2 regions of the Pseudoalteromonas sp. MMG012 genome follow, and region 1 is predicted to be linked to the other one. Evidence: predicted binding sites of a transcription regulator. Region 1 holds the regulator's gene; the other holds the start of a gene.

Region 1 (15,536 bases):
GCTGACAACGCTCTTGAGTCATTGTTAGACAAATAAGCCCACGACCATGAGTGGCCATAAAGTTAATTGTATCAGCCGAAATGTGTTCAGCTGCCACAATTAAATCCCCTTCGTTTTCGCGGTCTTCATCATCCATTAAAATAACCATTTTACCGGCTTTTATATCATCAATGATCTCTTGCGCACTATTTAAATTCATAATTTACCTGTCTATTTTGATTTGCTATCGGGTTACTTTATAAAGCCCGCTTTGGCTAACAAATTCGTTGTGAGAGTTGATTCTTTCGCTGGCATTTGCGCCCCTTGTATCAAACGCTCTAAATAACGAGAAATTTGATCGACTTCTAAATTAACCTTTGAGCCAACTTGAAAGTCTACAATGGTGGTTTCTTGTGCCGTATGGGGTACGATTGTCAGTTTAAATTTGTTTTCTTTTATCTCATTGACTGTCAAGCTTATACCATCAATTGCAACTGAGCCTTTATAAGGAATATATTTCATTAGGTCACCTGGTACTGCTAACCAATACTCTATCGCTCGTGCATTTGACGTTACACTTTCAATCGTGGCTACACCATCAACATGACCTGACACTAAATGCCCTCCAAGTCGCGATATCGGTTGCAAGGCCTTCTCTAAATTCACTTTTTGACCCACTTTATACTGTGCAAACAATGTCAGATGTAAAGTCTCATTTGATAGGTCAGCTTTAAAACCATCACTATACTTTTCAATAACAGTCAGGCACACACCATTGGTTGCGATGCTGTCTCCAAGCTTCACATCATTCATCTGTAACGTGTCACTTTTTACTCGAACAGTTAAGTCACCGTGGTTGGCTGACAACTCAGTGAGCGTGCCGGTTGCTTCAATTATACCTGTAAACATAATGCCTCTATCAGCTTGGTCTTAATATTAAACGAACGTCTTCATCTATGCGTTCAACACTCGTAAAATTAAGTGTCGCTATATCATTCATGCATGCTATTGTTTGTGTGTTAAACAACCCTCGTCCATCATGGCCAATTATTTTAGGGGCGAGATAAATAACAAATTCATCTATTAGTGTTTGTTGATGAAAAACACCTGCCAAAGTTGCCCCAGCTTCAAGCCATACTCGATTAATACCGCGTTGAGCAAGCAAAGCCAATGCCGCATGACAATTAATTTTTAATTTGCTATCAGGGACAACCACTTGTTCTACAAAGTGCGGCCAGTCATGAGAATTATCAAGACTGGTTCTTAAAATAATAACGGGGGAATCAATTTTAAACAAAGGTAAGTTTGGTGAGAGTCTATTTTGTGAATCAAATATGACTCTGGTAGGCTGACGTAATTGCTTACCTTCAGGAAGAGAAATATCACACTCACTTTCACGGACATTCATTTTTGCATCGTCAACTAAAACGGTGTCGGCCCCCGTAAGGACAGCACAACTTCGGGCTCTAAATAGTTGTACATCTCTTCGCGCAGCTGAAGAAGTTATCCACTTACTTTGACCATTACTCAACGCGGTTTTTCCATCCACTGACGCTGCCAGCTTACAACTTACAAATGGGAGTCCAAATTCCATTCGCTTAAGAAAGCCATCATTTAAGGCCCGAGCCTGTTCCTCTAATAACCCAAACGCTGTTTCAACTCCCGCCTGTTTTAGCATGGCTAAACCACGGCCGGCAACCTGTGGATTTGGATCCACCATAGCTGCAATCACTTTGTTCACACCTGCATCAATCAAGCCTTTTGCGCACGGTGGTGTTTTCCCAAAGTGGCTACAAGGTTCTAATGTAACGTAAACCGTAGCACCTCTCGCTTGAGTGCCAGCTTCTCGAAGAGCATGAACTTCAGCATGGCTTTCTCCAGCCTGTTGGTGAAAGCCTTCACCAACAATACGACCATTTTTTACAATGACACATCCCACATTTGGGTTTGGTGTGGTGGTATATTGACCTTGCTGTGCTAACTCAATTGCACGCGTCATATATGACTTATCTTGTTCACTAAACACCGCTAATCCCCTAACCGTGCTATTTCTTCACCAAATTCTCGTACATCCTCAAAAGAGCGATATACCGACGCAAAGCGCACATAAGCTACTTTATCTAGCTTTTTTAAGGCTTGCATTATGCATTCACCAATCATATGACTTGGGATCTCACGTTCACCTGTGGCCCGAATAGTAGATTTAATCTCATGAATCACTTCATCTACTTGCTCGGTACTGACAGGTCTTTTTTCCAGAGCTCGATGTAACCCATTAATGAGCTTATCTTCATTAAACGGCTCCCTTGAACCATCTTGCTTTATCACTCTTGGCATCACAAGTTCGGCACCTTCGAAGGTGGTAAAACGCTCATGACATTCAATACATTCGCGACGACGACGCACTTGATGACCAGAGCTCACAAGGCGCGAGTCAATTACTTTTGTGTCTTTGGCGGTACAAAATGGGCAATGCATAGTTGTTCACTTATAACTGGATACAAAAAAGGCCGCTAAATAGCGGCCTTAATGATATCAAAAATCTCTAATTGTGTGCGCTAAATTATGCGTAAACGGGTAATTTAGCACAGATAGCTTTCACTTTTTCTTTTACATCCGCTTGTACTGACTCATCATTAATATTGTCTAGTACATCACAAATCCAACCAGCCAGTTCACGAGACTCAGCCTCTTTAAAACCGCGACGCGTAATCGCAGGAGAGCCTATACGCAAACCCGATGTCACAAATGGTGAACGAGGATCATTTGGTACTGAATTCTTATTAACCGTAATATTGGCACGACCCAATGCAGCATCTGCATCTTTACCCGTGATATCTTTATCAATAAGGTCTAGTAAAAACAAATGGTTTTCAGTTTTTCCAGAGACAACCTTATAGCCACGTTCTTGTAAAACCGACACCATCGTTTGAGCATTTTTAACAACTTGCGTTTGATATGCTTTAAATTCAGGTTGAAGTGCTTCTTTAAACGCAACAGCTTTAGCCGCAATAACATGACATAGAGGGCCACCTTGGCCACCAGGGAATACTGCACTGTTCAGTTTTTTATAAATCGCTTCATCATCACATGCCGAAATGATCAAACCACCACGCGGACCAGCGAGTGTTTTATGTGTTGTCGTAGTGACAACATGTGCGTGAGGCACAGGGCTTGGATATACACCAGCAGCAATTAAACCTGCAACGTGCGCCATATCAACAAATAAATATGCACCAACTTTATCTGCAATTTCTCGGAATTTAGCCCAGTCAACAATGCCAGAATAAGCAGAGAACCCACCGATGATCATTTTAGGTTTATGCTCAAGCGCTAACGCTTCTACTTGCTCATAATCTATCTCACCCGTTGCTTCATTAAGTCCGTATTGCACTGCATTATACAATTTACCAGAAAAGCTCACATGAGAACCATGAGTCAAATGGCCACCATGGGCTAAGCTCATACCAAGTACAGTATCACCAGCGTCTAACAACGCTAAAAATACTGCTGCATTTGCTTGAGAACCTGCATGCGGCTGAACATTGGCGTAAGTTGAGCCAAAGAGTGCATTAGCACGATCAATCGCTAGCTGCTCAACAACATCGACATGCTCACAACCACCGTAGTAACGCTTACCTGGGTAACCTTCTGCGTATTTATTTGTTAACTGTGAACCCTGCGCTTCAAGAACGCGTGGGCTACAGTAGTTTTCAGACGCGATAAGTTCAATGTGTTCTTCTTGACGAGTTGTTTCAAGCTCAATCGCGTTAAATAATTCTGGATCAAAGTCTGCAATGTTCATGTTACGTTCTAACATGGGGTCTCCTAGGGGCACGTAAAGGTATAAAAGCCGTATTGTACGCTCTAATGCGTGTATTGCCTATGCTGTAGGCGTGAGCATATTTAAACAGGGATTGAATTTATTTCACAGTGTTTATGCAATGATATTTTTTTATTTAAACATTTATAATCTTAATAAATAAAAACCAGTGAATTAAAGTTATTAATATAAGAGCCGAGCAAGTCGACTCTTAAATACCTATCATCACGATATATCGATTTTAATCTCTATAACAGTTTTTCAAACATCGCCGCTTTTAATTGTTGATAATCTGCACCCAACGGTTGCGCTAAACAGCTTTTATCTAACGCGTCTTGTAAAACGTGAGGCATCGCAATTTCTTGACCTAACACATTTTCAACTGACTCTTTAAATTTAGCGGGATGCGCCGTAGCTAAAAATATACCTATGCTACTTTCACCTTTATCATGGCGTAGCCCTTCGAACGCAATAGCTGTATGTGGCTCAGCGATATACCCTTTATGGGCAATTTCTCGCATCACTTTCTCTGTCACTTGCTCAGACACGCTACGTGAATAAAAATCATGTTTACTAAACTGCTCAGAGTCCAACATGCTTTGCACTCTTGGCCAATTATTAGGTTTACTCACATCCATTGCGTTTGATAATGATTCCATTGTTGCTTTTGGTGCCCAATCACCAGAGTGAACAAATCGTGGAACAGTGTCATTTTGATTTGTTGTTGCTGATAGCTTAGCAATAGGCAAACCAATGACAGAACCTATCATCGCAGCACACACATTGCCAAAATTACCACTTGGCACCGATACATGCACATTATCACGCTCTGATTTCGGTAATTGCGCTAAGGCTTCAAAATAATAACAAACTTGCGCCACTAAACGGCTTATATTAATTGAATTTGCAGAGTTAAGTCCTAATTTACTTTTTAGCTCTTCATCCAAAAAAGCTTGTTTTACTAGTGCCTGACAATCATCAAAACTACCATCAACCGCATAACAATGTATATTTTCACCTAAAGTGGTGAATAGTTTTTGCTGAGCCAGTGATATTTTGCCTTCAGGATACAAAATTACCACATCAACATTGGCTTTTTTATAAAATGCGTGAGCAACAGCCGCGCCCGTATCTCCGCTAGTTGCGGTTAAAATAGTGACGCGTTCACCTTGATTGAATAACCCCACACATTCAGCCATAAAACGCCCACCAAAGTCTTTAAACGCAAGCGTTGGTCCATGAAAGAGTTCCAAGCAATAGTTTTTATCATCTACTTTCTCTAACTTCACCGGAAAGTTAAAAGCCCGCTGAACCATGTCTGCTAATGTATCTTTAGGCAATTCATTGCCAATTAAATGTGCAAGTATTTCTGTACTTCGCTCTACAAATGGCAAATCAAGTAATGCATCTACATCGCTGAGTTTTCGTAAATCAGTGGGGAAAAATACACCTTGATTTCGTCCTAACCCCGTTTTTACCGCCTCCGTAAAGGATACCTGTTGTTGTTTATCTTTTAAATTTACGAGGTTCATTTTAAACTCCTAAAGAAATGGCACGAGTACCACGATTATCTAGCTTGCAAATGTGGCTGAAGCCATGCGCATTAATATAATTTTTTTCCAACCACTGCTGACAATGTTCAGCTGCGGCCAACGACTTACAAATAGTGAACAACGTCGGGCCTGCTCCTGAAATACTCACGATTTCAGCACCCAATTTAGGTAGTGCCGATTTTGCCTCACTAAAACCAGCTATTAATGACTGCCTGTAGGGTTCAGCCAATTTATCTTCCATAAGTTCTAATGCTTCATCAAAACGTCCTACTTGCATTAGTAAGCAGTAACTCGCTAACCGCTGTGCAAATTCAACCGCTTCATGATTGCCCAGACTAGCCGGTAGTACTCCTCTCGCTTTAGCAGTATTTAAAGCAAAACCTGGGAAAGCAGCAACATAGTGCCAATCTTCACTGACAGGAACACTGACTGCCTTGTTGGGGACCAAATGGGAAGTTAGCTGCAACCCACCTAGGTAACACGGGGTGATATTGTCGTAGTGGCGAGCACCACTAACCTTCCCCTCAAAGTCAGCCATTAACTCAATCAGTGCTTCCTGAGATAACTTCGTTTGTGCAAACTCATTTAACGCGGCAAATGTTGCCACAACCGAGCAAGCACTAGAGCCTAGCCCCGATCCTATCGGCAAACGCTTTTCAAGAGTTAACGACACGCTTGGCATATCTGAAGCCACATGTTCTCGAAAATGCACCAAACATTGATACGCTAAGTTTTCTTGCGCGCTCTTTGGCAACTTTTCGGCATATGGGCCAACACAAAAAAATGCATCGTTGTCCGCATGTTCAAGATGAACAACATCGCCAAGTAAAGTACCATCAATGGGCGCTAATGCAGCCCCTAAGGAATCAAAACCAACACAAAAATTACCAATGGATGCCGGTGCATAAATAGATATCATTATGCGTAACTCCTAACGTGACAACGTTTTTAATATATCAGCAAAAACACCCGCTGACGTGACTTCAGCACCTGCTCCATAACCACGAATAACAAATGGGCGAGGTTGATAATACTGACTCAATATGGCTAATGCATTTTCGCCATCTCGAATATCATATAAAGCATGTGACTTATCGACGGCTTCAATACCAACTCTGCAATGGCCATTTTCAATACTTCCAACATAGCGCAACACTTGACCTTGCTCTGCTGCGGCTTTCACTTTCAAAGCAAAACTACCATCAAGCTCTGGAAGTTTTGTCATAAATTCGTCAACGGATGCTCCCTCAGAAAATGACTCACTGACGACCGGTTCTACTTCGATGTCAGATAACTCCAACGCAAGCCCTGACTCTCTGGCAATAATAAGTAGTTTACGAGCCACATCAGTGCCCGATAAATCATCACGAGGATCGGGTTCTGTAAAACCGTTTGCTTTCGCTTTCGCTGTAGCCTCGGATAAACTCAAGCCATCTTCTAATGCGCCAAACATATAAGATAGTGACCCTGATAATATGCCATTAAAGGATAAGAGTTCGTCTCCCGCACTAAATAAAAGCTGAAGATTATCTAATACAGGTAAGCCAGCTCCAACATTTGTTTCGTACAAAAACTTACGGTGCTTTTGTTGCGCTGCATTCACTAATGCTTGATAGTAATCATAAGTTCCTGTATTTGCTTTTTTATTGGCTGCAACAACATGAAAGCCGGCGTTAAGAAAATTACAATATTGGTCAGCCAACTGCTGCGATGAAGTACAATCGACAATAACAGGGTTTATTAAGTGGTTTGATTTCACAAACGCTTCTAATCTTTCTAAAGTAAGTCCATCTGTTTGCTGCTCTAACTCTCCGTGCCAAGTATCAAAAGGGACGCCTTGCGCATTTAGATACAGTTTTTGAGAATTGGCCACACCATAAAGGTTCAACTTTATATCTCGATTTTGAAGCCAAGATTGTTGCTTTTCAAGTTGTTTGATAAGCTCCTGCCCTACAAGGCCAACCCCCAATAAAAACACATCAATTGAAGGAATATGTGTAAAGAAGTTTTCATGGCATACTTTCACAGCATCATTACATAAACTGCCATCGACAACAGCAGAAATTGCACTTTCGGTAGAGTCCTGAGCGATTGCTACAATGTTAACTTGCGCTTGAGCTAATGATGCAAAGAACTTCGCAGCTAAGCCACGATGTGCTTTCATATTATCACCAACCAGAGTCACTATCGCCAACTCTCTTTGTACTTGAACAGGTTCAATCAAACCCGCTTGAGACTCTAATTCAAATGCTTGTTCTAGTGCGGTCAACGCCAGATTTAAATCTGCTTCGTGTACACAAAAACTGATACTGAATTCACAAGAAGATTGAGTGATTAAAACAATAGACACGTTATCATTCGCTAACGCGTTGAATACTCTTGATGCCATACCAACTTTACCTTTCATGCCAGGACCTGACACCGTCAGCATCGCGAGCGATTCTAAGCTTGATAAAGCTTTCACCTGCTCATTACCACGACGCTCATTACTTATCACCGAGCCTGGCACATCTGGGTTATGGGTATTTTTTATTTCACACGGCACACCCGCTTTCGCACAAGGCAAGATAGTTTTCGGATGAAGTACTTTGGCGCCAAAATAAGATAATTCCATTGCTTCTTTATAAGAGAGCCAATCAACTTTAGTTGCTTTACGTATAAAACGAGGATCCGCATTATAAACACCATCAACATCAGTCCATATTTGGCAGACTTGTGCTTGCAAACAAGCGGCTGCAACAGCTGCTGAGTAATCAGAACCATTGCGACCAAGTGTCGTAAGTTCGCCCTCTTGATTGCGACCGGTAAACCCTGGCATGATATAATACTTGTTGGGGTTTTCACGCATAGATAAAGTAAATTGCGCCTTACTCAGCTTTAAATCAACTTCCGCATCTAAATACCCACCAACAGTCGCTATACAGTCTGTCGCATCTAAATAACTGGCTTGAGCGCTGCCCAACATAGCTTGCATTAAGGCACAGCTCACTCGCTCGCCAAAGCTTATGATGTAAGCGCGCACTTGTGCTGGACAATGATTGAGAAGTTTTACCCCAGCTAATTTATTAGCCAAAGCTGAAAAGTCAGGCCAATGCGCTATTTCACCGTATAGCTTGGTCACCTGCAGATGTAGCGCATTTACTCTGCTTTGTAATGCTTGCCACTGCACATCATACGATACACCTTGCTCTGCCAATGCTGCTAATTCAACTAATTGATCTGTCATCCCGCCAGGTGCTGATAAAACAATAAGTGCTTCATCGCCTGACTGGGTTAACACTAAATTCTGTACTTGCCTTAAACAATCAAAGTCGGCTAAAGAAGAGCCGCCAAATTTTAATACTCGCATCATGGTAATTTCCTCATTCCAAAAACGAAAAAAGGCCTGTGTTCTTAGTGAACACAGGCCTTTTAAATACGCACCGACCTATGCCACTATCCAGATTGGATGGTGGTTGTAATAATAATGGTCGAAGTGTTAAATTTTAATTTCATGAGTTAAGAGTGCCTGAAATGTAGGCGAAGTGTCAAGGCTAAAGTACAACAATCTTTATGCAATTTACTCACGTTAATGACAAACCTTTTCAAAAACATTGCTCATTATAGGAGAAAATGCATTATTTCTTCTTGCTAACGAATACCATACTGTCCAAGGAGCGTTAATAGTTGTTCTGCCGTAACCGGTTTTTCAATAAAATCTATTGCGCCTAAACCAATAACACGACTTTTCATCTCTGGCTGAATATCTGCTGAAATAACCACCACATAGGTTTCTATTTTGCGCTGCTTTATTGCCTCAAGCACACCCACACCGTCCAGCTCCGGCATAGTCAAATCAAGACAGAGTAAATCAATTTGCTGCTCCTCTAACATTGTCACAGCTTGCGCACCATTTTCAGCTTGCACAATCTTAGCCTCAAGTGCGCTAGACAAACAACGAACAACCTGTTTTCTTGCAACCCTTGAGTCATCACAAACTAATATAGAATAACTCATATCAAATATTTATCTTCCAATAACCCGTACGATGGCAATCATCAACTTATACCACATTTAATGATAATTCAGTAAGCCCCTAAACTATATATTCATTTAATAAGCACATTGTGTGCAATAATGTCAGATATTTATTTATTTTTAAGGCTTTATTAGCTAAGTTTAAGTACATATCCTGCTGTTGACCTAATTGAGGAGCCAAGGTTCATTCATGTTACAAAAAAGCCTATCGAAAAAGCTGCTCACGAATGTGCTATCGGTTTACTTTCTGTTGACCTTTGTTGTGACCTGTGGCCAAGTCGTTGCTGAATACGTCAATACGAAGGACTATATTCGTAATGAATTAACGATGCTACAAAAAACATTCAGTAGAAGTTTAACGCGTGCCATATGGGAACTTAATACCAAACAAACAGTTACTACTGCTGAAGGGTTACTTGCAATTCCGATGATTGAAGGGATCATTGTCCGCGATGACAGTGGAGAGATTATTTCTCAATTGGGCCGTTCGCTCGACATTCACGAGTTGTATAGTCAGCAGCTAGTACAAGAAGAAGCCATTATAGAAGATACCCCATCGGGGTTATTTGGGTACACATTTCCATTAATTTTTGAGTTTTCCGGCCGCGCAACACAAGTGGGTGATGTCACCCTGTTTTCTAGTAGAGAAGTCGTCTTTAGCCGAATCATGATCTCCATTTACTTCTTGATCGGTAATGCAATGATCAAGACGACATTCCTTATTATTTTATTTTTGATCGCATTTAGGCGTTTACTTACTGAGCCTTTAACAGATCTGACAGATCAAGTTGAGGACTTCGAATTAGACAATATTGATGCACAACGCATAGATATTGGCACAACTGAACGCAATGAACTTAAAGTCATGGAAGAAGCGTTCAATAAATTAATTGATAAAGTCGCTGAGTACCGAAAAAAGCTGGATCAAACACAAAAAGAGTTACTAATAAGTAATGAAAAACTTGATCAGCATAACTTGCAATTGGAACAAGAGGTGGCAAGAAAAACATCAAACCTTAGTCAAGCAATGATGGACTTACAACAACAAAAATATGAGCTAGAAAAGCAAAAGTTAACGCTTACAGAAGAAATAGATCTACGTCGCCAAACAGAACAAGAGCTATTAACTAAGCAAAAAGAACTTGAACGTTACCTCGACGAGCTAAATATGGCACAAGAGCGCTTGGTTGGATCTGAGAAAATGGCAGCCCTCGGTGGCCTTGTAGCTGGGATAACCCATGATATAAATACCCCAGTGGGTATAGGTGTGACCGCGACATCATTTTTACAGGAACGGTTACATCAGCTGGAGGCCGCTTATGAGGCAAAAACCTTATCTCCAAAAGCACTTGAGGAGTTTATTAATGAGGCCAAGCAAAGCACCAGCTTGTTAACAACCAACTTAGACAGAGCTTCTGAATTGGTCGCAAGCTTTAAGCAAATTGCGGTTGACCAAGCCAGTGAGGCCGTTCGTACTATTAACTTTAAAGAATACTTGGCAGAAGTTGTTCGTTCTTTACACCCTAAAATAAAAAAAACCAAGCATGATATTCATATTTCTTGCCCCGAAGATTTAACCCTGAACTTGCCTGCTGGCGCGATTAGCCAAATTTTTACCAATTTAATAATGAATTCACTCATTCATGGGTTTGAAGGAATTGACAAAGGCAACATAGATATAGAAATCACAGATGACAACGATGATGTACGTATTTTGTATAGAGACAATGGACGCGGTGTCAGTGCTGTGCAACTGGAGAAATTGTTTGACCCATTTTTCACAACTAAAAGAGATCAAGGCGGCAGTGGCTTAGGTACTCACATCACCTTAAATTTGGTAAAACAAACACTTAATGGCGATATAGAAGTAACCAGTGAAGAAGGTAAAGGTCTAGTATACCAAATCAGTTTCCCTAAAAACATGCAAGCACCATTGGCGATGTTTAGTTAGTCTGTTTACTTGAATACAGCAATCTCTTACCTTTGTTGTATTCAAGTTGCTTTAACACTTCCTTGTCTGAAAATTATTGTTATCATAGCGACCACTATTTAGCACGGATACCGTTTTTATGTGGTTTAGTAACCTGATCTGTTATCGATTCAAACAAGATATCTCATACAACCAAGAAGATTTTGAACAAGCATTAGAGCAAGATGTATTCCGCCCTTGTGGTAGCCAAGACATGAGTACATTTGGCTGGTCAAAAGCATTCGGTAAACATGGTAATAGCCTGTCACACTTTTCAAAAAACAGCATTTTAGTTTGCGCAAAACGCGAAGAGAAAGTGCTGCCTGCAGCTGTTGTTAATGACATGGTTGCAGAAAAAGTTGAACTTATCGAGCGCGAAGAGAACCGCCCAGTTAAGAAAAAAGAAAAAGACGAGTTAAAAGAAAATATTCTCGCGACTTTATTGCCACAAGCATTTAAGAAATCAAGTTTACAATTCGCTTTTATTGATCAAGAGAACGGCTGGGTTATCGTCAACAGCGCCAGCTTCAACAAGGCGGAAGAGTTATTGGCATTACTACGCAAATCACTTGGTACATTGCCCGTTGTTCCTGCTTTTGCCAATTATGACTTAGATGTGTTTTTGACCAATTGGTTAACTAAATTTGAAACACCAGATGGGTTTGCAATTGGTACCGATGCTGAATTAGAAGAACCGGATGACAATGGCGCGCAAGTAAAATTAAAGCAACATGATTTATCTACTGATGAAATCAAGCACCATTTAGAAAGTGGTAAACGTGTCACTAAGCTCGCCTTAGATTGGCGTGAGCGTGTTAAGTTTATGCTTCAAAATGACGGCTCGATTAAGCGCTTAAGTTACGCTGACGCACTGAAAGAACAAAATGCTGATATTCCAAAAGAAGATATGCTCGTAAAGCTCGATGCCGATTTTATTCTGGTAAGTGAAGAAATCAAAGAGCTGATAGATGAGTTAACACAAAGCTTAGGCGAAGCTGAAGACTTATAAACATTAGTTAACCTCAGGTTTGGATAAGGGTTTTGGAATAGAAAATATTTTGAAAACAAACTTACGTACAATCCAATGATGATATTTTGTTCAATATCAAGGCGCTTTTATACAGTAATAGCAGGCTATTACAAATGAAAGCAACGCCGAGAGTGAGAAAAATAGCTTTATTGGGCAAATTCGCCTATCCAGAGCTGAGGTTAGTTAGTAGTAAGGTGAGCTTCACCTTACTACTTTTTAAACGCGCGATGTTAAGCAAACATACTTTTTACATCTTCTAACGTCGATAAATATTCATCACTCGTAAACATGTCTAATGTACGCGTTACGCCCTTGGCTTCATAGGCGCTAAGCGCCGCAGCTTTATCAGACACTTGTAAGATGCCTTCAATAATCGCACCCACACGAATAAAGTCGACATAACAAACATGATCTGGTTTGTAGTTTGGATTGGACCAACTTTCAGCAACCTCAACAAAGTCATCGGTAAACCCCCACTCCCTCATGATTGCTCCGCCAATTTTACCCGCGAGCTTTTGTATTGCATGAGCTAAAAAGCTCGGGTTCGCGAACACTTCTGGATGACGCTCCGCTTCTGTTAAAATAGGCAAAACGCCAATGTTAAACACCAGTGATGCTAACGTAATGGTATCTTTATTTAGAGAGGTATGTTTATTTACGCGAAGATAAAAATCCATAGTCGTAATAGCTTGGCATGCCACTTTGAGCGTTTTTTGCCATGCCTTATCCATATACGTTCTGATCAACTTATTGTTCGATACAAACAATTGTTCCATCGCCATTGCTGTGGCGATATTTTTGATTTGTCGCAACCCAATTCGTGTAACAGCTTGGTTAAGTGTATTCACCTTAATTGAACGTCCCATAAACGCACTATTGGCAACTTTAATCATGCGGGCTGACAAAGCGGGATCTTGAGAAATAACCTCTGCCATCTGTGCTAAGTTTACTTCAGGATCATCTGCTGCTTGTCTTACTTTTACAGCAATTTCAGGTAAAGTGGGCAAAACAAGTGTATCGTTATTTATCCTATCAATAAGAATGGTCAGTAAGGCATTTTCTGTCGACATAAGCTATATCCCTTGGGTAGAAATTTTCTGGTGTGCACAATAAAGCACGCTTATTTTTATACCCTTTAGTATTGACTAAGTTAACCATAAAGTTAAGAAAAGTATAAAAAATATTCTTACTAATTCGCGTATGACTAATATTTACTGCCACTACAACGTACAAAGGCAGAAATCCATAAAACATTCGGGTATGGTAGATAGCCAAACAGATAACAACAAAAGAGTTACCCATGAAGCTTTCTAAAATTAGCCATGCACTGCTTATCGCCAGTGCGTTAACACTCAGTGCATGCTCAGAACCAGAAACAATAAATAACACGCAAACAAGCACCAAAGAAAATAATGACTACAACCTAATAAATACCAAGCAGTCGCGCCTTGATATTTATACAGACGTAACACTAACCAGTGATTTATCGCATTTGACTGATAATCAAAAGAAAATGCTCAGCAAATTAATCGATGCCTCTAAATTGATGGATGACCTATTCTGGAAGCAAAGCTTTGGAATGGATAAAACACAATTCTTAGGTAACATAGCGGATGAAAAAGTACGTCAATTTGCCGAGATCAATTATGGGCCATGGGATAGGCTCAATGGTGATAAAGTGTTTTTATCTGGCTTTGACCCTAAAACACCCGGCGCTGAATTTTACCCTCACAACATTACCAAAGAGGAATTAAACAGTTCATCGGTTAAAGACAAACAAGGCCTTTATTCAATTATCACACGTGATGACCAAGGCAACCTATCGAGTACTTCATATTCAGAAGTATTTCAAACCGAGCTAACAAAGGCAGCGTCTTTATTACGAGAAGCCAGTAAGTTAGCCGTTGACAAAGAATTTGCCAATTACCTCAACCTGCGTGCAGATGCATTATTAAATAATAGCTACCAACGCTCTGATTTCGCGTGGATGGATATGAAAAATAACCTCATTGATATCGTTATCGGCCCTATTGAAACCTATGAAGACCAGCTTTTCGGATATCGTGCAGGATTTGAGTCTTATGTACTTGTAAAAGATTTGGCATGGAGTGAACGTCTCGCTAAATTTGCCGCATTTTTACCAGAGCTACAGACTGGTTTGCCTGTCGATAAAAAATACAAACAAGAAGTACCTGGTTCTGATGCTGACCTAAACGCATATGATGTTATTTATTATGCTGGTCACTCCAACGCCGGCAGTAAAACAATTGCAATTAATTTACCTAATGATGAGCAAGTTCAATTAGAAAAAGGCACTCGCCGTTTGCAATTAAAAAATGCAATGCGCGCGAAGTTTGATAAAATCATGCTTCCAATTTCTGAACAATTAATTGTGCCCGAGCAACGTAAACATATTACATTCGACGCCTTTTTTGCCAATACCATGTTTCATGAAGTCGCACATGGACTGGGAATTAAAAATACCATTACTGATAAAGGTACCGTTCGTCAATCATTACAAGAGCATGCAAGTGCATTGGAAGAAGGGAAAGCTGACATTCTTGGTTTATACATGGTCGAGCAGTTACTTAAAAAAGGTGAGATAACAGAGGGAACATTGGAAGACTACTACACCACATTTATGGCTGGGATCTTCCGCTCTGTACGTTTTGGCGCATCAAGTGCCCATGGCAAAGCCAACATGATCCGCTTTAATTTCTTCAAAGAGCAAGGGGCATTCTCTAAAAATGCACAAGGTCTTTACAAAGTAAATATGAAGAAAATGGCGACTGCAATGAAAAACTTATCGCAGTTAATTCTTACTCTACAAGGTGATGGTGACTACGAAAAAGTAAGCCAACTTATTGCGACACATGGAAGCATTAAAGCAGAGTTGAAAGCAGATTTAGCAAAATTGTCTGCAGCCAACATTCCAGTTGATGTCACATTTACGCAAGGTAAAAAAGTACTCGGTTTGTAATACGGTACTTTAAATTTAACACCATAATGGGCGCTACAACGCTAGCGCCTTTTTTAGTGATATAAGTTGCTCATTTGAATAAGGCACTGCTGGATGTAAGCCCCAAACTGGATTCGGCCATGCAATATCATTTGTAAACCGCGCAATGTGATGCACATGTAATTGCGGCACCATATTACCTAAAG
Region 2 (15,536 bases), on a different contig from region 1:
CATCACTGCTGTCTAATCCATTTTGAGTAATTTTGACACGAGGACCGTCTAAGCCTCGAATAATAGGGCTCGAAGAAACAGGACCAAAGTAGCTTGCATTGATGCCAGGTTGACCTTTCAGCGTTTCCCCAAGAGTTGGCTTGGCTGCGTTTTTCAATTCGTCACCAGCTAATACTGTCACTGGAGACGCCATTTCAACATTATTTTTGTGTAACGCAGATGCATAAACAACCATACTTTCAACAGCACTAGGCTTTAGTACGACGGTTACATAAGCGTTATCGGTTATTACTGGTAAGCGTTCATCTAAATAATTGTTTTTGGTGATATGAAGTTGTGAGTCGGCATCGACATTAATTGTAAATTGGCCGTTTTTATCAGTAGTTACTGACTGGCTTTTACCATGTAAGTGTACTTTTGCTCCACTTACTGGCTGATTGTTATTGTCGAGTATTTTACCTTTTACATCTGCGGCAAATACGTTGCTTGAGAAAAGTGCAGTAACAATTGCACTGCTGATAAGAGACTGCTTCATCATAATTTATTAGACACTAACGTTGAGGTTGAATTAATTCGTGACAATATAACACCACATAATTGGCAGTTCAATGATGTTATACTATAACCTCAAATATTTTTGCTAAAATCGACACAAAGTCTATAGTTAGAGCGTGACAGAGTAGGGAGATTAACATGATCAAACCTTTTGTTTTTAAAGCGCGCGTTAATGTGGCTGACTTATTTCATCATGCCAATCACCAAGAAGTGTTTACGACTGCGTTACAAAAGTCTGAATCTCTTGAGCATTTTGTACTTAAAATAGTAGGATTGTGCGCGATATCTTATGATCAAAAAGCAAATTTAAACGCCAACTCAGACAAACAAAAGCCGGATGTATGGCTGGAAGATGATACTGGCTATATTACCGTGGCTTTGTATGCAAATACCTTGGAGTTCGATGAGATCATACGACTCGCTAAATTGTTTGGTAAATTGGTGATTTTAATAAAAGAAAATGATGTGTGGTTTGATGAGGTGTCGCAAAGATTACATTTGATAGATAATTTAAGTGTTTTTTCTCTTGAAGCACAGTTTGTAGATGCATTAAGTGATGCATTAAGTCGCAGCTTGCATTGGGATGTGGTGATTGAACAAAATCAACTGAGCATTAGTGATAAGCATGAATACTATGAAACCAGTGTTGCTCAACTGCTCTAAAACCCGCTAGGGGCAACTTGTTTCTATAGCAGCGTAATTTTAATGTTAGAGAGGGGGCGAGAGCAGCATAGTAATATCTCTCCTTCTCGTACAAAAGCGAGAGGCTCTTGATTATAGGTGATTTTCCCCTCATTGAGCTGTGCTCTGCACGCCCCACAAAACCCTTCACGACATTGATATGGTACATCTATATTTGCAGCTTCCAATGTATGTAATAGAGTTGGGGAATGAGCCACAAATTCAAGTGGCTCATCGTGATCTGTTATCGTTATCACAGGGTAGGGTTTTTCAACCATTACAAGTCAAAATCACCGAAGTCAGAGGCATCAACCTTTGAGTCTATTTGTCCAACAAGATAGGAGCTAATTTCAGCTTCTTGTGGTGCAACTTGGACATTATCTGAAATTAACCACGCATTGATCCAAGGGATTGGGTTAGATTTTTTTTCAAATTGTGTTGGTAAGCCGACGGCAGTCATACGTGTATTAGTGATGTACTCGACATACTGGCATAAAATATCTTTATTTAGGCCAATCATTGAGCCATCTTTAAATAAGTACTCAGCCCATTCTTTTTCTTGCTCAGCAGCTTCTACAAACATCGCGATTGCTTCGTCTTTACATTGTGCAGCGACGATTGCCATTTCAGGGTCGTCCTTGCCTTCTTGCATTATGTTGAGCATATGTTGTGTACCAGATAAATGGAGTGCTTCATCACGCGCAATTAACTTAATGATTTTTGCATTGCCTTCCATTAACTCACGTTCTGCAAAAGCAAACGAACACGCAAAGCTGACGTAAAAACGAATAGCTTCTAAGATATTTACCGACATGACGCAAAGGTAAAGTAGTTTTTTCAACTCGAATAAACTAATTACAACAGTTTTGCCATTGACCTCATGTTTACCCTCACCATACAAGTTAAATAGGGAGACTTGCTCAATCAAAGCATCATAATAACGCGTGACGGCATCAGCACGCTCATTAATTTTGTCGTTGCTGACAATGTCATCAAAAATAAGTTCAGGTGACTGCGTTACATTACGAATAATGTGCGTATATGAGCGACTATGAATTGTTTCGCTGAACGCCCATGTCTCAATCCAAGTTTCTAATTCAGGGATAGATACAATCGGCAATAGTGCAACGTTAGGAGAACGACCTTGGACACTATCTAATAGTGTTTGGTATTTCAAGTTACTTAAAAATATATGTTTCTCGTGTTCAGGCAGTGCCTGAAAATCTATTTTATCTTTACTCACATCGACTTCTTCTGGTCGCCAGAAAAAGGACAGTTGTTTTTCAATCAGCTTTTCAAAAATAGGGTACTTTTGTTGGTCATAACGAGAAACGTTTACAGTTTGGCCAAAAAACATTGGCTCCTGTAGTTGATCGTTGTGTTTTCTGCTAAACGTAGAATAGGACATAGTTAATACTCGATACTAAAGAGGGCGGGCCGAAAAGGCCCGCTAAAGCTTAAATTTTACACGCGCCGCCTTCACAGCCATCATCTTCAACTTCTGGTTTCATTTCATCATGAGCATCAGAAGCGCCATCACGGGTATTATGATAATAAAGCGTTTTTACCCCTAATTTGTATGCAGTAAGCAAATCTTTCAGCAGTAGTTTCATTGGAACTTTACCACCTTCAAATTTATTCGGGTCGTAGTTGGTGTTAGCAGAAATAGTTTGGTCAACAAATTTTTGCATAATACCAACGAGTGCAAGGTAGCCATCGTTAGACGGAATGTCCCAAAGCAACTCATAGTTGTCTTTCAAGCGTTCATACTCTGGAACGACCTGCTTTAAAATGCCATCTTTACTTGCTTTGACACTGATATGACCTCGAGGTGGTTCAATACCATTGGTCGCATTTGATATTTGCGACGATGTTTCAGATGGCATTAAGGCTGATAGCGTTGAGTTACGCATACCATGTTCTTTAATGCTGGCACGTAGCGCGTCCCAATCAAGCTTTAATGCTTCATCACATACTTTGTCTAGATCACGCTTATAGGTGTCTATGGGCATAATGCCTTGAGAGTACGTGGTTTCATTAAATAATGGACATGCGCCGCGTTCTTTCGCCAAAGTATTTGATGCTTTCATTAAATAATATTGAATTGCTTCAAATGTTTGGTGTGTCAGGCCATTAGCACTGCCATCTGAATATTTTACACCGTTTTTAGCAAGGTAGTAAGCGTAGTTGATAACACCTATACCGAGTGTTCTTCTACCCATTGTCGCTGTATGCGCAGCCGGCACAGGGTAATCTTGGAAATCCAGTAAGTTGTCGAGTGCACGTACGGCCAAATCAGCAAGCTCATCAAGCTCGTCTAATGATTCGAGGGCGCCTAAGTTAAATGCCGACAGTGTACACAATGCAATTTCGCCTTCCGCATCATTTACATTGTTTAGTGGCTTTGTCGGTAATGCTATTTCTAGGCACAAATTAGACTGGCGAATAGGAGCAACTTTCGAATCGAACGGGCTATGCGTATTACAATGATCAACATTTTGTAGATAAATTCTGCCCGTGCTTGCGCGCTCTTGTGCAAACATAGAGAATAATTCGATGGCCTTTATACGTTTCTTACGAATAGATTCATCTTGCTCGTACTGCACATATAGTGATTCGAACTTGTCTTGATCTTCAAAAAATGCGTCGTATAAGCCCGGTACGTCTGAAGGACTAAATAGCGTGATGTAATCATCTTTAATCAAGCGGGCATACATAGTTTTGTTAAACTGTACGCCGTAGTCTAAATGGCGAACTCGGTTTTCTTCAACACCGCGGTTATTCTTTAGAACCAGTAAATTTTCTACTTCTAAATGCCAAAGTGGGTAGAACAATGTGGCAGCACCACCGCGTACACCACCTTGTGAGCAGCTTTTAACAGCAGTTTGGAAGTGCTTATAAAATGGAATACATCCAGTATGGTATGCCTCACCGTTGCGAATAGGGCTACCTAGAGCACGAATTCTACCTGCATTTATACCAATACCTGCACGTTGGCTCACGTACTTAACAATCGCGGACGAAGTCGCATTGATAGAATCTAAGCTATCACCACACTCAATGAGTACGCATGAACTAAACTGACGTGTTGGTGTACGTACACCTGCCATAATGGGGGTTGGTAATGATATCTTGAACAATGAAATTGCATCGTAAAAGCGTTTGATATAATCAATACGCGTTTCTTTTGGGTAATCAGAGAATAAGCTTGCGGCAACTAAGATATATAAGAACTGAGCGCTTTCATAGATTTCTCCGGTTACTCGGTTTTGTACTAAATATTTACCTTCGAGCTGCTTAACCGCGGCATAGCTAAAATTAAGATCTCGAGAATGATCTAAGTAAGCATCAAGCTCGTGTAATTCTGCTTCTGTATAATCAACCAATAAATGTTGATCATAGCGCTTGTCTTCGACCAATTTAGTAATGTGATCATATAAGCGAGGTGGCTCAAATTGACCATACGCTTTTTTCCGAAGGTGGAATATGGCTAGTCTGGCAGCAAGGTATTGATAGTCAGGTGAGTCTTTATCAATTAAATCGGCAGCGGCTTTTATGATTGTTTCATGGATGTCTTCAGTGCGAATGCCATCATAAAACTGAATATGTGACTTAAGTTCAACTTGTGACACAGAAACATTATTTAGACCTTCCGCAGCCCACGTGATAACGCGGTGGATTTTATCTAAATCGAGCGGCTCTTTTCGGCCGTTTCTTTTACTGACAGATAGCTGTTGGTTCATAGTTGTGCCTGTATTCCTTCGGAATGTGTATTTTTATATTGATCGCTGAGACAACAATTGCTTAGCTTTTAACCACTATATATGGTGGGAGTGCCCCTGCGGATCACAAGATAGTGGGGTTATGGCAATTTTGCAATAGAACAACTTGCTCTCAATTGTGGATAACTTAGGGATAATTGCATTGTGTTAGTGTTCATTAACCTTTGAGGTTTTATACACTAAGCCGCCATAAAAAAATCAACTCAATGAAGACTATTTTTTTGTAAATTGAAAAAAAAAACTGACTGATTTTTTTATATGCAGCTAGGTATCAAAATACAGACAAAACACTACATATGGTGCTTTGTCTGATTTTATAATACTAAATGTGCTGAAGTAGTCCCACAGGGTTAGTAAGATTCAGATCCGCGGCCCACGACCGTGCAATTGTCTCACTAGGAACATATCCCCACAGTGCAGCAACAGGACGCATTTTGGCTGCCTTAGCTGCTTGTATGTCTCTTTCTGCGTCCCCAACGTAGTAACATCTTTCTGGGTTAACGTTTAATTGATGCGCTGCATGCAATAATGGCTTGGGGGATGGCTTTGCTTCTGAGAGCGTGTCTCCACACACAACAACACGGATGTTTTTGAGTTCATCTATTTTTTTCAGTAGGGGCAGCGTTAGGAAAGTTGGCTTGTTTGTCATAATTGCGATTTGTATATTTGCATCGTTGAGTGACTGTAGCAAAGTACTAATACCTTCAAAGCAATGACTATATACCGCTAAATTATTTGCGTAATAATCTAAAACATGTTGGCGCAGCTGTTCAACATCATAGTCCGTCAGCTTGTCACCGAACCCAACTTCTAGTAGCGCTTTAACGCCGTTAGAGATAGCTGGGCTATATGCTGCTTTACTGACTTCAGGTAAGCCATGCAACTTTAAAGTATGATTGAGTGCAGCACCTAAATCGTCACAAGTATTGAGTAATGTTCCATCTAAATCAAAAATGACAGCTTCTATCATGCTAGTTTCTCAAAGTGGAGGATGTAATTAACACTTACATCGTCAGTTAACGTAAATGTTTTTGAGAGTGGGTTATAGTTAATTCCTGCACTGGCTCTTACTTTTAAGCCACACTGTTCAGCCCATTTAATCAGTGTGGAAGGGCGAATGAACTTATCATGGTCATGGGTGCCTTCTGGCACCATTTTCAATACTTTCTCTGCTCCAACAATGGCTAATAGGTACGCTTTGGTGGTTTTATTGAGGGTTGAGAAAAAAGCATGCGCGCCGGGTTTAGCCAGTGCTGCAACAGCTTTAATGATAGAAGCAGGATCTGGGACATGTTCTAACATTTCCATACAGGTAACGACATCGAACTGCTCGGGGTTTTGTTGTGCGAATGTTTCAGCAGGTATTTTTTGATAATTAACTTTAACACCCGCTTCTAAGCTATGCAGTTTAGCTACGTTTAATGGCTCTTGCCCCATATCAATGCCAGTGGCATTTGCACCAAGTTTGGCCATACTTTCAGTGAGTATGCCGCCGCCACAGCCTACATCGAGTACAGTTTTCTCAAATAAACCTTGGCTTCGGTGATTGATAAAGTCTAGCCGTAATGGGTTTATGTCATGTAATGGTTTGAATTCGCCTTCTGTATCCCACCATTGCTGAGCAATGTCTTCAAATTTTGCTATTTCTTGTGGATCTACATTTTGATGTTCGGTCATAAAAAACTTCCTCGTTAATCTGAGCGCATTATAAGCAGGGTCAGATTAAAATCACTAAAATCTTGCGCCTGTAAATTATAAAAAAGTGTGTTAGCATAGCTATTCAGAAATTAATAATAACTCAATCTCTTTGTCATAAGTCTGACTAGTTTGACATAAAAGAGATAGACACTGAAGGAAAGTGGAATCGAATGACTGATCTCGCCAATGAAATCCTGCCAGTCAATATTGAAGATGAACTCAAAAATTCATACCTAGATTACGCAATGAGTGTAATTGTAGGGCGTGCATTACCTGACGTACGGGATGGGTTAAAGCCCGTTCACCGTCGCGTATTGTTCGCGATGAATGAGTTAAAAAATGACTGGAATAAGCCTTACAAAAAATCGGCTCGTGTAGTCGGTGATGTGATCGGTAAATATCACCCTCATGGTGACAGCGCAGTGTACGACACTATCGTACGTATGGCGCAACCATTTTCTCTGCGTTATATGTTGGTTGACGGCCAAGGTAACTTCGGCTCAGTCGACGGCGATTCAGCTGCTGCGATGCGTTATACCGAAGTACGTATGGCAAAAATATCTCATGAATTGCTGGCTGATTTAGAAAAAGAAACCGTTGATTATGTTCCTAACTACGACGGAACAGAGCAAATTCCAGATGTACTACCAACTAAGGTCCCTAGCTTATTAGTGAATGGGTCTTCTGGTATTGCTGTTGGGATGGCGACCAATATTCCGCCACATAACTTGACTGAAGTTATTAACGGCTGTTTGGCACTCATCCAAAACCCTGATTTGACCATTGAAGAACTGATTGATTATATCCCAGGGCCTGACTTTCCGACCGCTGCAATTATCAACGGTAAAAAAGGAATTGAACAAGCCTACAAGACGGGTCGCGGTAAAATTTATGTGCGAGCTCGTGCAGAAGTCGAAGTTGATGAGAAAACAGGCAAAGAAACAATTATTGTGCATGAGTTACCTTATCAGGTTAACAAAGCACGATTAATCGAAAAAATAGCTGAGCTGGTCAAAGACAAAAAAGTCGAAGGGATCAGCGCACTGCGTGACGAGTCTGATAAAGACGGGATGCGTGTTGTAATTGAAGTGAAACGAGGCGAAGTAGGAGAAGTTATTTTAAATAACTTATATTCGCAAACTCAGTTACAAACAGTATTTGGTATGAACATGGTTGCGTTGGATAATAACCAACCTAAGTGTTTTAACCTAAAAGAAATGCTAGATGCGTTTATCGTTCACAGACGAGAAGTTGTTACGCGTCGCACCGTATTTGATTTACGTAAGGCCAGAGATAGAGCGCATACGCTTGAAGGTCTTGCTATTGCGTTGGCTAATATTGACCCGATCATTGAATTGATCAGAAAGTCTCCAAGCCCTTCTGAAGCGAAGCAAGCTCTAATAGCGCGTCCGTGGGAGTTAGGTTCAGTTAAATCAATGCTTGAAAAAGCAGGCGAAGATAATGTTGCACGCCCAGATTGGTTGGCTGCTGAGTTGGGTATTCGTGATGGCCAATATTATTTGTCAGAGCAACAGGCTCAAGCCATCTTAGATTTACGTTTACATAAACTGACTGGCTTAGAACACGAAAAAATCCTAGCTGAATATCAAGAACTGTTAGATGTCATTGCTGAACTACTATTTATTTTGTCTTCTCCTGAGCGTTTAATGGAAGTTATTCGTGATGAGTTAGTTCAAATTAAAGAAACCTACGGGGATGAGCGTCGTACAGAGATCAGTGCAGCAGCACACGATATTAGTTTAGAAGATCTTATCAATGAAGAAGATGTTGTGGTTACGCTGTCTCATGAAGGTTATGTGAAATATCAGCCGTTGTCAGATTATGAAGCCCAGCGCCGTGGAGGCAAAGGTAAAGCCGCGACTAAGATGAAAGATGAAGATTTCATAGAGCGTTTATTGGTTGCCAATACGCACGATACAATTCTATGTTTCTCGACATCAGGTCGTATGTACTGGCTTAAAGTGTATCAACTGCCACTGGCATCACGTACAGCACGCGGCAAACCAATTGTTAACCTATTGCCATTAGAAGCAGACGAGCGTATTACCACCATTCTCCCAGTACGCGAGTATGAGGAAGATAAATACGTATTGATGGCGACAGCAAATGGTACGGTTAAGAAAACACCATTAACAGCTTATAGTCGACAACGCGCAAGTGGCATCATTGCAATTAACTTAAATGAAGGCGATAACCTAATCGGAGCAAATATCACTGATGGCAGTAATGACATCATGTTATTTACTGATCATGGTAAAGTTGTTCGATTTAACGAAAAATTACGTGATTCTGAAACTGGTGAAGTGAAAGTTGACCCAGAAACCGGTGAAGAAATGCTGGCATTGCGTCCGATGGGTCGCACAGCGACTGGTGTTCGTGGTATAAAAATGCCGGACGGTGTTAAAGTTGTATCACTGATAGTACCTAAAAATGATGGCGCTGTATTAACAGTTACTGAAAATGGTTATGGTAAACGTACACCATTGGATGAGTATCCAGCGAAGAGTCGTGCAACACAAGGTGTTGTATCGATTAAAGTCAGTGATAGAAATGGCAGTGTTGTTGGTGCAGTACAAGTAGAAGACAACAATGAAATAATGTTAATCTCTAATCGAGGCACGTTGGTTCGTACTCGTGTCAGTGAGGTGTCTACTGTTGGTCGAAATACGCAAGGGGTTATTTTGATCCGAACAATTGAAGATGAGCAAGTAGTTGGTCTACAGCGCATTGAAGAAATTGAAGTTGATGACTTACCAGAAGGTGAGGCTGACGATGTGAATACAGAGAACACCGAAACGATTGAAAGCACGCAAGTGAACGATGATTCACCGAGTGAATAAAGCAAACTAAAAAGCGGCCGTGGCCGCTTTTTTTATCTGTAATTATTGTTGTTTAGGAATGAGGAAAAATGACGGTATATAACTTTTGTGCAGGGCCAGCAATGTTGCCCCCTGAAGTAATGAAAAAAGCACAAGCAGAATTTTTAAATTGGCAAGGCTTAGGTGTATCGGTGATGGAAGTCAGTCACCGTGCAAAACCATTTCTAGCCATGGTTGAAGAGTGTGAAGCTTCTTTACGACGCTTAATGAATATTTCAGATGACTTTGAAGTATTGTTTATGCACGGCGGTGGTCGGGGGCAATTTGCCGCGGTCCCTCTGAATTTGCACCAAGGTGACGCGCCTGGTGTGTATATTGAAAATGGTATTTGGTCTAACGGTGCAACAAAAGAAGGTGCAAAGTTCACGCAAGTTGAATCGTTAAATATTCGCACCGATAATAATGGACAGTTCGATATACAACCTGTTACCCAATGGAACTTACCAGAACAGGCCTCTTTTATTCATTACTGTCCGAATGAAACAATCGATGGAATTGAAATATTTGACGTCCCGAAGCATAACAATGCGCCAATAGTCGCTGACATGTCGTCGATGATTTTGTCTCGTGAAATTAATGTTGATGACTTTGATTTGATTTATGCCGGTGCGCAAAAGAATATCGGTCCATCAGGTTTATGTATCGTTATTGTGCGCAAAACGCTTTTAGAAAGAGATGGGCTGCCTCGCCCAGCGATATTGGATTATGCAATTGAAGCCAAGCAAGGCAGTATGTATAACACCCCGCCGACGTTTGCATGGTACTTAGCTGCTGAAGTATTTAAGTATTTAGAGGCCAATGGTGGAGTGCCAAAAATGCAGGCACATAATCAAGAAAAAGCCGCGTTATTATACGATTATATTGATACGTCAGAATTTTATAGTAACAAGGTAGCTAAGCACTGCCGCTCGTTAATGAATGTACCATTTTGGTTAAGAGATGATAGCTTAAATGCCTTGTTCTTGTCAGAAGCCGAGAAAGTAGGGTTAGTGGCACTTGAAGGGCATAGGCTTGTTGGTGGTATGAGGGCAAGTATTTATAACGCAATGCCAGTGGATGGGATCAAAGCGTTGATTGCTTTTATGAAGAAGTTTGCAAAGGAGCATAATTAATGGAACAGTTAACATTAAAACCGATATCTAAAGTATCTGGCTCAATCACTTTGCCTGGTTCTAAAAGCCTATCAAACCGGATATTGTTATTAGCTGCACTTGCGGAAGGGACAACTGAGGTACATAACTTACTAGATAGCGATGATATTCGCCATATGCTAGGTGCATTGGCGCAAATGGGGGTCTCGGTCACTTTAAACGCAGACAAAACAGTAGCGACTGTACATGGCTGTGCTGGGCAATTAAAAACGCCTGAGGAAGTATTATTTCTCGGTAACGCGGGAACAGCGTATCGTCCTTTAACAGCAGTGTTAGCGGCAACACCTGGGCGATTTGAACTTATTGGTGAGCCTCGAATGGAAGAGCGACCAATTGGCCATTTGGTTGACGCGATGACAACCTTAGGTGCAAATATTCAATATTTGAAAAGCACTGATTACCCACCATTATTAATTGAAGGTAAAAAAATTACGGGTGGACAAGTCGACATCGATGGCAGTATTTCAAGCCAATTTTTGACAGCATTATTAATGGCTGCACCATTATTTACCGGCGATACCCACATTCGTATTAAAGGTGAGTTAGTATCTAAACCTTATATTGATATAACAATTGGTGTAATGGCTCAATTTGGTGTCGAGGTTGTTAATGACAACTACCAATCATTTACAGTTAAGGGCTTGCAGCAATATAAATCACCCGATCGCATTATGGTTGAAGGAGATGCTTCTTCAGCGTCCTATTTTATTGCTGCTGCAGCGATATCTGGCGGTGAAATAGAGATCAATGGTGTTGGTAAACAAAGCGTACAAGGAGATATCGGTTTTGCGAACGTTATGGAGCAGGTGGGCGCTAACGTTGAATGGTTTGATGAAAAGCTTATCGTGCGCAAAGGGAAGTTAACAGGCGTTGATATTGATGCTAACGCAATTCCTGATGCGGCAATGACCTTAGCGACCGTCGCATTGTTTGCCAAAGGGCCAACGGCTATTCGTAACATATATAATTGGCGAGTAAAAGAAACAGATCGCTTAGCGGCGATGGCAACGGAATTACGTAAGGTGGGTGCACAGGTGACTGAGGGGCATGATTTCATTGAAATAACCCCTCCAACAACGATAAAGTTGACTGATATAGACACATACAATGATCATAGAATTGCTATGTGTTTTGCGATGGTTGCTGTTGGTGGTCATGAAATCATTATTAACGATCCTGGCTGTACGGCAAAAACATTTCCGACATTTTTTAATGTGTTAGAGTCAATTTCAACATATTAATTCAACCTGTATAAATAATAGAGCCGGCATATTATGGCTCTATTATTTATTGATTTAGTACCTATTTAACAAAAAGTTACAGGTAAGTAAGGATATATTCATTAAACTTGCGTATAATGCACGCGGTAAATTTCAGGTGAGCATTTCAGGAGGTTTAAATGCAGGCATCTATGCCAGTTATCACCGTAGACGGCCCAAGTGGATCAGGCAAAGGAACAGTTTGTCGCTTGTTAGCTGAAAAACTAAATTGGGAAGTACTAGATAGTGGAGCAATTTATCGAGTTCTTTCTTTGGCGGCGTTACACCATCAGATAGCGCTAGACAACGAAGAAGCACTAGTACCATTAGCTGCCAATTTAGATGTACAATTTTTGATTGACCCTGTTTCTAAAAATGGCAGGGTCATTTTGGAAGGAGAAGATGTTACCACTACGATTCGTAATGAAGATGTAGGGGCTGCGGCTTCGAAAGTAGCAGCGCTTCCTCGAGTACGAGAGGCATTGTTACGCAGGCAACGTGCATTTAGAACTGAAGCAGGGTTGATTGCAGATGGTCGAGATATGGGAACGGTTATTTTTCCAGATGCTCAAATTAAACTATATTTAACTGCCAGTGCAGAAGAACGAGCTCACCGCCGATTCTTAGAGTTGAATGGGCGGGGACTAGATGTTACACTAAGTGGTCTGCTAGAGGACATAAAGGCTCGCGATGAACGCGATATGAATCGCAAAGTTGCGCCTTTGGTTCCAGCATCAGACGCGATTACAATTGATACCAGTGAGCTTAATGCAGAACAGGTGTTTGCAGTTGTAATGAAAGTTCTAGAGGAGTCGGTACTTGCCGGTAAACTAGAAAAGTCGCGTTTAACCTAATTTATCAATGCATTGGCAGGAAGCTGATGTTTATTTAACTACCCCATGCAGCATGGTTGCTAATTGGAATATACTTTATGAGACGTATTTAGTATGTCAGAAAATTTTGCGCAGTTATTTGAAGAAAGCCTAAAGGGTTTTGAAGCAGAGCAAGGCTCTATTGTTAAAGGTACTGTTATTTCAATCGAGAACAACATTGTTCTTGTTGATGCTGGTTTAAAATCAGAAAGTGCTATCCCTGCGGAGCAATTCAAAAATGCTGCTGGTGAACTTGAAGTTGCTGTTGGCGACGAAGTAGATGTAGCGCTAGACGCAATCGAAGACGGTTTCGGTGAGACTATCCTTTCTCGTGAGAAAGCGAAGCGTCACGAAGCTTGGATCCGTCTTGAAAAAGCATGTGAAGAGCAAGAAACAGTTATCGGTATGATCAACGGTAAAGTTAAAGGCGGTTTCACTGTTGAAGTTGACACGATTCGTGCGTTCCTACCTGGTTCACTTGTTGATGTTCGTCCTGTACGTGACACAGCACACCTTGAAGGTAAAGAGCTTGAGTTTAAAGTAATCAAGCTTGATCAAAAGCGCAACAACGTAGTTGTTTCACGTCGTGCAGTTATCGAATCAGAGAACTCACAAGAGCGTGAAGAGCTTCTTGCAAACCTTGTAGAAGGTCAAGAAGTTAAAGGTATCGTTAAGAACCTTACTGACTACGGTGCGTTCGTTGACCTTGGTGGTGTAGATGGTCTACTACACATCACTGATATGGCGTGGAAGCGTGTTAAGCACCCTTCAGAAATCGTTAATGTTGGCGACGAAATCGCAGTTAAAGTACTTAAGTTCGACAAAGAGAAGACTCGTGTTTCTCTAGGTCTTAAGCAGCTTGGCGAAGATCCATGGGCAGCTATCGCTGGCCGTTACCCAGAAGGTGCTAAGCTTTCTGGTCGTGTAACTAACCTTACTGACTACGGTTGTTTCGTTGAAATCGAAGAAGGTGTTGAAGGTCTAGTACACGTATCTGAAATGGATTGGACTAATAAGAACATCCACCCTTCAAAAGTTGTTAGCCTTGGCGACAGCGTTGAAGTAATGGTTCTTGAAATCGACGAAGAACGTCGTCGTATCTCTCTAGGTCTTAAGCAATGTATTGCTAACCCTTGGCAAGAATTTGCTCGTCTTCAAAACAAAGGCGATCAAGTTACTGGTAAGATCAAGTCAATCACTGACTTTGGTATCTTCATCGGTCTTGACGGTGGTATTGACGGTCTTGTTCACCTTTCTGACATCTCTTGGAACACTCCAGGTGAAGAAGCGGTACGTGAGTACAAGAAAGGCGACGAAATCACTGCAATCGTATTGCAAGTTGACCCAGAGCGCGAACGTATCTCTCTTGGCGTTAAGCAAATCGAAGCTGACCCATTCAATAACTACCTAGACGTAAACAAAAAAGGTGCTATTGTTAAAGGTAAAGTGACTGAAGTTGACGCTAAAGGCGCAACTGTTGAGCTTATCGAAGGTGTTGAAGGTTACATCCGTGTAGCTGACATCGCTCAAGAGCGTATCGAAGATGCAACGACAGTTGTTTCTGCTGGTGACGAGATTGAAGCTAAATTTGTTGGTGTTGATCGTAAGAACCGTACTATCAGCCTTTCAGTTAAAGCTATGTTCGAAGCTGAAGAGAAAGAAGTTCTTGAGAAGTTGAAGAAAGAAGAGCCTGCGTTCGAAAACGCAATGGCAGCAGCTTTCAAAAACGCTCAAAAAGACTAATAATTAAGTCTTATCAGGAAGGGCGCTTTAGCCCTTCCTTTTTATATTAAAGGAAACACTATGACAAAGTCAGAATTGATAGAACAACTTGCCGAGCAACACGCACATGTTCCTGTGAAAGATGTGGAAAATGCTGTGAAAGAAATTCTTGAACAAATGGCAGGTTCATTATCATGCTCCGATCGTATTGAAATTCGTGGTTTTGGTAGTTTCTCGTTACACTTCCGTTCTCCACGCACAGGCCGTAACCCTAAAACAGGTGATACAGTTGAGCTAGACGGCAAATATGTACCACATTTTAAACCTGGTAAAGAGTTACGTGATCGTGTAAATGCCAGTATAATTGATTAAAATTGCGATACATTGATGGAGTAGCACTTGGTTAAGGTAGTACAAAAAGGATTCGTTTTAGCACTCATATTATTAGCGTTTGTAATAGGTACACAAAACCCCGAAGTGGTTAACGTTAATTATTTAATTGCGACTAGCCAATTACCTTTAGCGACTTTAATGAGTGTTTGTTTTTTCATTGGTGTGCTTATTGGATGTATGGTGAGCGTAAAGGTTTTTTCCCAGTTGAAATGGCAAAATTATCGGCTAAAAAAAAGTAACCGCCAATTGTCACCTGACACTGAACGCTGACCATGATTGAGCTGTTGTTCTTACTGCTCCCAGTCGCAGCCGCATATGGTTATGTTATGGGAAAGAATAGTGCTAAAAATCAAGCCCATGAACAAAACCGTCAAATTACATCACAATATAGTAAAGGCCTTAAATTCCTTCTTGATAGAGAGGAAGATCAAGGCTTAGAACATTTGATACGACTCCTCGAAGTTTCCGCTGATTCTGTAGAACACTACCTTACGCTTGCTACGCTTTTCAGAAAAAGAGGGGA

What was found. The regulator NrdR, encoded in region 1, represses ribonucleotide reductase genes. The targets are predictions, from matches to a motif close to AAACACNANATNTNGTGTTT.
Region 2: nrdA (class 1a ribonucleoside-diphosphate reductase subunit alpha) is a predicted target of NrdR. The motif match lies at 5,050-5,069, and genes of this name have one in related genera.

The regions. Positions count from the first base shown of each region.
Region 1 covers NZ_JAGJEF010000029.1:14,070-29,605, forward strand. The annotation lists gene ribBA (bifunctional 3,4-dihydroxy-2-butanone-4-phosphate synthase/GTP cyclohydrolase II) at 1-199, opposite strand, end outside; gene J8L97_RS11590 (riboflavin synthase) at 232-888, opposite strand; gene ribD (bifunctional diaminohydroxyphosphoribosylaminopyrimidine deaminase/5-amino-6-(5-phosphoribosylamino)uracil reductase RibD) at 899-1,978, opposite strand; gene nrdR (transcriptional regulator NrdR) at 2,008-2,457, opposite strand; gene glyA (serine hydroxymethyltransferase) at 2,543-3,799, opposite strand; gene thrC (threonine synthase) at 4,051-5,334, opposite strand; gene thrB (homoserine kinase) at 5,336-6,274, opposite strand; gene thrA (bifunctional aspartate kinase/homoserine dehydrogenase I) at 6,287-8,704, opposite strand; gene J8L97_RS11625 (response regulator) at 8,986-9,351, opposite strand; gene J8L97_RS11630 (sensor histidine kinase) at 9,563-11,323, shown strand; gene rdgC (recombination-associated protein RdgC) at 11,442-12,350, shown strand; gene J8L97_RS11640 (HDOD domain-containing protein) at 12,602-13,441, opposite strand; gene J8L97_RS11645 (dipeptidyl-peptidase 3 family protein) at 13,672-15,351, shown strand; gene J8L97_RS11650 (HIT domain-containing protein) at 15,385-15,536, opposite strand, start outside.
Region 2 covers NZ_JAGJEF010000003.1:8,875-24,410, reverse strand. The annotation lists gene J8L97_RS01710 (TonB-dependent receptor domain-containing protein) at 1-538, opposite strand, end outside; gene J8L97_RS01705 (YaeQ family protein) at 694-1,218, shown strand; gene yfaE (class I ribonucleotide reductase maintenance protein YfaE) at 1,242-1,514, opposite strand; gene nrdB (class Ia ribonucleoside-diphosphate reductase subunit beta) at 1,514-2,644, opposite strand; gene nrdA (class 1a ribonucleoside-diphosphate reductase subunit alpha) at 2,694-4,979, opposite strand; gene J8L97_RS01685 (HAD family hydrolase) at 5,341-5,988, opposite strand; gene ubiG (bifunctional 2-polyprenyl-6-hydroxyphenol methylase/3-demethylubiquinol 3-O-methyltransferase UbiG) at 5,985-6,695, opposite strand; gene gyrA (DNA gyrase subunit A) at 6,887-9,577, shown strand; gene serC (3-phosphoserine/phosphohydroxythreonine transaminase) at 9,646-10,728, shown strand; gene aroA (3-phosphoshikimate 1-carboxyvinyltransferase) at 10,728-12,008, shown strand; gene cmk ((d)CMP kinase) at 12,167-12,880, shown strand; gene rpsA (30S ribosomal protein S1) at 12,974-14,641, shown strand; gene ihfB (integration host factor subunit beta) at 14,702-14,992, shown strand; gene J8L97_RS01645 (lipopolysaccharide assembly protein LapA domain-containing protein) at 15,020-15,283, shown strand; gene J8L97_RS01640 (lipopolysaccharide assembly protein LapB) at 15,286-15,536, shown strand, end outside.